DNA from 2 places in the Kosakonia sp. YIM B13571 genome. Region 1 is predicted to be linked to the other one. Evidence: riboswitches for the same ligand, from Rfam matches in the RefSeq annotation. Region 1 holds a riboswitch; the other holds the start of a gene.

Region 1 (3,112 bases):
CCAGATCGGCGGCGTGCGCGGCGATCTTGTAGGTGATCAGCCCCTGTTTGACGTCCTCTTTGTTCGGCAGGCCAAGGTGCTCTTTCGGCGTGACATAACAGAGCATGGCGCAACCAAACCAGCCAATCATCGCCGCGCCAATGCCGGAGGTGAAATGGTCATAACCCGGCGCGATATCGGTGGTTAGCGGCCCCAACGTATAGAACGGCGCTTCGTGGCAGTGCTCCAGTTCTTCAGTCATGTTGCGACGGATCATCTGCATCGGCACATGCCCTGGGCCTTCAATCATCACCTGGACGTCATATTCCCAGGCGATTTTGGTCAGCTCGCCGAGTGTGTGCAGCTCGGCAAACTGGGCTTCGTCGTTCGCATCCTGAATGGAGCCAGGGCGCAGACCATCGCCAAGCGACAGCGAAACGTCATAGGCGGCGCAGATTTCGCAGATCTCGCGAAAGTGGGTGTAGAGGAAGTTTTCCTGATGATGGGAGAGGCACCATTTCGCCATGATCGAGCCGCCGCGCGAGACAATGCCGGTCAGACGCTGCGCAGTCATTGGCACATAGCGCAGCAGTACACCGGCGTGGATGGTGAAGTAATCCACCCCTTGCTCCGCCTGCTCCAGTAGCGTGTCGCGAAACGCTTCCCAGGTGAGATCTTCGGCGATCCCGTTAACCTTCTCCAGTGCCTGGTAGATCGGCACCGTCCCGATTGGCACCGGGCTGTTACGCAGGATCCATTCGCGGGTTTCGTGGATATAACGCCCGGTGGATAAATCCATTACCGTGTCCGCACCCCAGCGCGTCGACCAGACCAGTTTTTCCACCTCTTCTTCGATGGAGGAAGTCACCGCTGAGTTACCGATATTGGCATTCACCTTCACCAGGAAGTTGCGGCCAATAATCATTGGTTCCGATTCCGGGTGGTTAATATTGGCCGGGATAATCGCCCGTCCGGCGGCGACTTCATCACGCACGAATTCCGGCGTGATATTTTCCGGCAGCCGCGCGCCAAAACCTTCGCCCGGATGCTGCCTGCGCAACACTTCGCTGCGAATGCGCTCGCGGCCCATGTTTTCGCGAATGGCGATGAACTCCATCTCCGGCGTGACGATCCTTTTGCGGGCATAGTGCAGTTGCGTGACGCAGTGGCCTGACTTCGCGCGGCGCGGCGTCAGTAAACCGCTAAAACGCAGTTCGTCGAGGCCGTCATCAGCCAGCCGTTCGTTGGTATAGGCAGAGCTGCGCTGTTCCAGCGTTTCGCTGTCATCGCGGGCGTCAATCCATGGTGCGCGCAGTTTCGCCAGCCCTTGCTGGACATCAATCGCAATGTCGGGATCGCCATACGGGCCGGAAGTGTCGTACACCGGCACCGCCTCGTTCTCTTCAAACTGCGGGTGTTCTTTTGTGCCGCCGGTAAGCGTCGGGCTCAGCTGGATTTCGCGCATCGGAATACGGATATCGGGTTGCGAACCGGTAATGTAGATGCGGCGCGAGTTGGGGAAAGCGGTGCCTTCCAGCGTGTCGATAAAGTGTTGCGCCTGGGCGCGTTGTTCACGGCGTGTAAGTTTTGCAGACATAGCTCATTCCAGAATGTAAAGGATATGGCTTGTCAGACGACGGATGGAGTAATGGCAACAAACCGCCCGTGAGGGTGGTTGATGTGAATGGATTACTCTTGTTCCCTTCGCAGGTTTTAACCTGATCAGGTTCCGCGGATCCCGAATTAACGGTCTCAGCCTTTTACACTTCATCTTTCGCACTGTGTCTGTGTTGACTACGTTCGCTCACCCCAGTCACTTACTTGATGTAAGCTCCCGGGGATTCACGAACTTGCCGCCTCAACGCATCGCGAATGATGTTGTGGAAATATAGGCACTCCGACAAGAAAAACCCGTCCGAAGACGGGGACTGCTTTTTAAATTACGCGTTAATGTTTAAGAACTCAAGCCGGTCGCGCGACACCGCTTTCGTCGTTGGCGCTCTCTTTGATGTTGTTATCAAAGGCCAGCACGATTAACTTGTCTTCGAGGGTAAAGCGGGCGGCCAGCGCTTCACCGATGTCGGAGAGCGCTTGCTGGAACTCCAGACAGTTATCGTCATCGATGGCGTTTTCCAGACTGGAGTCGTAATAGTTCATGATTTCTACTGTATTCGCCTCAAGCATTGGGTAAAGCTGCGTCGCCGCTAAAAGTGGGCTGCTCCCTTCCAATTCGTTGCTGATGCGTTCATAAATATTGAAGTGACCTGCGGAAAGGTATTCCACCAGGCTGTGGCAAAAATCGTCCAGCGCTTTTTCGTTAAGCTGCATGTAGGACCCTTTGCCAGGTTTAATGCCAACCAGATTGTAATAAGAAACAAGAAGTTGCTTACGCGCTTGCAGCCAATGGTCGACAAGTTTGTTACTTCCTCCAACGCGCTCTGTCAGGCTTTCTAACTGGTTTAGCATAAATGGCTCCGCAAATATGTAAGATCAAAACGATGTAATAATAATGTTAATAACATGCCTGTAAAGCGAAGGTAGTGCACCTAATGGTACGTATTATTGAAGCACACGATCAGGGCTGGTGGATCGTCAGCCATGAACAAAAATTATGGTTGCCAGGTGGAGAATTACCACACGGCAAGGCAGGAAATTTCGATCTTGTGGGGCAGAGCGCGCTTCACATCGGCGAGTGGCAGGGCGAAGCGGTATGGATGATCCGCCAGAATCGTCGTCAGGATATGGGATCAGTACGCCTGCTTATCGATCAAGATGTGGGGCTGTTTCAACTCGCGGGTCGCGGCGTACAACTGGCGGAATTTTATCGTTCACACCAGTTTTGTGGCTACTGCGGACACACAATGCACCCAAGTAAAACTGAGTGGGCAATGCTGTGCGATCACTGCCGCGAACGCTATTACCCGCAAATCGCCCCTTGCATCATTGTCGCCATTCGCCGTGATGACAGCATTTTGCTGGCGCAGCACACGCGCCATCGCAATGGCATTTACACGGTGCTCGCCGGGTTCGTCGAAGTGGGCGAAACCCTTGAACAGGCGGTGGCGCGTGAAGTGATGGAAGAGAGCGGCATCAAAGTGAAGAATTTGCGCTATGTCACTTCGCAACCGTGGCC
Region 2 (3,112 bases), on a different contig from region 1:
GAAGGGGGAAGCTACACGGAAAACCTGGCGGCAGCCAACCGCATGTTTGCCATCCGTTTGCAGGATAGCGTTAGCGAAACCCAGACCGATAACGGGCAGCAGGGCGATACCGCAGAGAGCAGCATGTGGATGCATCAGGCGGGATCGCGTAACCGCTCGCATGACGACAGCGGGCAACTGAAAACCGAGTCGACTCAGTATGTGGTGATGCTGGGCGGTGACCTGGTGCAATGGAGCGACGGCCGCCAGGGACGCGGGCGCGTGGGAGTGATGGCCGGATACGGAAACAACCACAGCAAAACGCACTCGGACATCAGCGGTTACGATGCCTACGGTCGGGTAAACGGCTACACGGCAGGCGCATACGGTGCATGGTATGCCGACGAAGTGAATAAAACCGGGCTGTATGTGGGCAGTTGGGCGCAATATAGCTGGTTTACGAATTCAGTCAGCGGTGAGGAACTCTCTTCCGAGGCGTATCACGCGAAAGGTGTCAGTGCGTCCGTTGAAACCGCCTGGAACTGGAAAGCCGCGGAGTTTTCCGCCAGCAACGGTTCGCGGACAATCTGGCACATCCAGCCGCAGGCGCAGGCTATCTGGATGGGAGTAAAAGCTGAGGATCACCGCGAAGCAAACGGTACGCGCATCAGCGGCGATGGGAGTAACGCGCTACAAACGCGGCTCGGGATCCGCAGTTGGTTGAACAGCTACGGCAGTGAGGATAATGACAACGGGCGCAGGTTACAGCCGTTTATCGAAGCCAACTGGATCCACAACACGCAGCGTTTCGCCACGCGTATGGATGGTGAAACCATCAGCCAGGCGGGCGCGGAGAATGTCGGCGAAGTGAAAATCGGCATGACCGGCAGGTTGAACACGCAACTGAGTCTGTGGGGCAATGTCGGCCACCAACTCGGCGGTCACGGTTATAGCAGTACGCAAGCGACGTTTGGCGTTCGTTATGAATTCAAATAGTTGTCCGTACGCCTTACGCTACAGGGCTTGCTCGCATGTGTCGCTTTTGCAGGAAGGCCGGTTTACAACACCCGGCGCGCGCATTATCCTGAGTGGCGGTTAATAAGCTGTTAACCACAACGTATTGATTTTTAAATGACTCGGGGTGCCCTTCTTTGTGAAGGCTGAGAAATACCCGTACCACCTGATCTGGATAATGCCAGCGTAGGGAAGTCAGATGCCTGCCCGGCATCCCTTCTTCACGCCGGGCAGGAGCGAAACCATGCAACCTGACCTGCTTGATCGTGTGCAAATCGCACATGCGTTACAGCAATTCCGCCGTCGTTCTCCCCTTGTGCACTGTATGACCAATGACGTCGTACAAACCTTTACCGCTAACGTGCTGCTGGCGCTTGGCGCATCACCCGCGATGGTGATTGATAGCGAAGAAGCGCCGCAGTTCAGCGCCATCGCCGATGCCTTGCTCATTAATGTTGGTACCTTAACGCGCGAACGCGCCACAGCAATGCGATCGGCGGTGGAGAGCGCGAATGCCGCGCATAAACCCTGGACACTCGATCCGGTCGCCGTTGGCGCACTCACGTTACGCACTGAATTCTGCCAGCAACTGCTGGCGCTGCGTCCGGTGGCAATTCGGGGTAATGCTTCGGAAATCCTCGCGCTGGCCGGCATGAGCGCAGGCGGGCGTGGCGTTGATACCACCGATACTGCCAGTGCGGCACTGCCAGCCGCGCAGGCGCTGGCGCGACAAAGCGGGGCGATTGTTGCGGTAAGCGGCGAAGTGGATTACATCACCGACGGGTCGCGCGTGCTGATGGTAACCGGCGGTGATGTGCTGATGACACGCGTGGTTGGCACCGGCTGTGCGCTCTCGGCGGTGGTAGCTGCCAGTTGCGCGTTGCCGGGCGATAAACTGGAGAATGTCGCCGCGGCCTGTGCATTTATGGCGCAAGCCGGTAGCCTGGCCTGCGCGAAAAGCACCGGACCGGGCAGTTTTGTTCCCGCTTTTCTGGATGCGCTGTATGCGCTGGGAGGCAAAGCATGAAGCGCATCAACGCGTTAACCATTGCCGGTACCGACCCCAGCGGTGGGGCGGGTATTCAGGCAGATCTGAAAACCTTTTCGGCGCTGGGCGCATATGGTTGTTCGGTGATCACCGCGCTGGTGGCGCAAAACACCCGTGGCGTGCAATCGGTGTACCGCATTGAACCTGACTTTGTCGCCGCGCAGCTTGATTCCGTGCTCAGTGACGTGCGTATCGACACCACCAAAATCGGCATGCTGGCAGAAACGGACATTGTTGAAGCCGTCGCGGAGCGGCTGCGGCGCTACCAGGTGCGCAATGTGGTGCTGGATACGGTGATGCTCGCCAAAAGCGGCGACCCGCTGTTATCGCCGTCGGCGGTTGCCGCACTGCGCCAGCATTTACTGCCGCAGGTTTCACTTATCACGCCTAATTTGCCGGAAGCTGCTGCGCTGCTCGATGTACCCCATGCCCGCAGCGAGCAAGAGATGCATGCGCAGGGTGAAGCGCTGCTGGCGCTCGGTTGTGAAGCGGTGTTGATGAAAGGCGGCCATCTGGATGACGCCGAAAGCCCGGACTGGCTGTTTACCCGCCAGGGTGCGCTGCGCTTTACCACCCCGCGCGTAAAAACGAAAAACACCCACGGCACAGGCTGCACGCTCTCCGCCGCGCTGGCGGCGCTGCGCCCGCGTCATAACGATTGGGCATCTACCGTCGCGCAAGCGAAACAGTGGTTAACGGCGGCGCTGGCGCAGGCGGATACGCTGGAAGTGGGGCACGGCATTGGACCGGTGCATCATTTCCATCAATGGTGGTAAACCGGTATACGAAACGTGCCAGCAGATAATGCTGAAAAAATGGCCAGCGGTGGAAAATCTGGCGTGAGCGAACCAGGCTTATCTCTGCCTGCCGTCAGACAGGTAAGGATAATCCAATTCGCTTTGTGCGAAGCTTACGGGAGCATAGCTATGACTGATATTGTGCAGTTACTTGGCAAAGACGCCGACAGCCTTTTGCAACACCGTTGTATGACCATTCCTGCCGACCAACTCTACCTGCCGGGACATGATTATGTTGATCGCGTGATGGTCGACAACAACCGCCCGCCAGCGG

The links. A riboswitch is a leader RNA that binds a small molecule or an ion and turns the genes downstream of it on or off. The one in region 1 is predicted to bind thiamine pyrophosphate.
Region 2: it holds a riboswitch for thiamine pyrophosphate, as region 1 does, so the genes downstream of both, thiM (hydroxyethylthiazole kinase) here and thiC (phosphomethylpyrimidine synthase ThiC) in region 1, are expected to answer to the same signal.

What each region holds. Positions count from the first base shown of each region.
Region 1 is NZ_JBHZPL010000019.1:7,218-10,329, reverse strand. It holds gene thiC (phosphomethylpyrimidine synthase ThiC) at 1-1,576, opposite strand, end outside; TPP riboswitch at 1,662-1,827, opposite strand; gene rsd (sigma D regulator) at 1,942-2,445, opposite strand; gene nudC (NAD(+) diphosphatase) at 2,529-3,112, shown strand, end outside.
Region 2 is NZ_JBHZPL010000003.1:112,927-116,038, forward strand. It holds gene ACFX4O_RS08950 (autotransporter outer membrane beta-barrel domain-containing protein) at 1-975, shown strand, start outside; TPP riboswitch at 1,107-1,203, shown strand; gene thiM (hydroxyethylthiazole kinase) at 1,238-2,020, shown strand; gene thiD (bifunctional hydroxymethylpyrimidine kinase/phosphomethylpyrimidine kinase) at 2,017-2,817, shown strand; gene fbaB (class I fructose-bisphosphate aldolase) at 2,968-3,112, shown strand, end outside.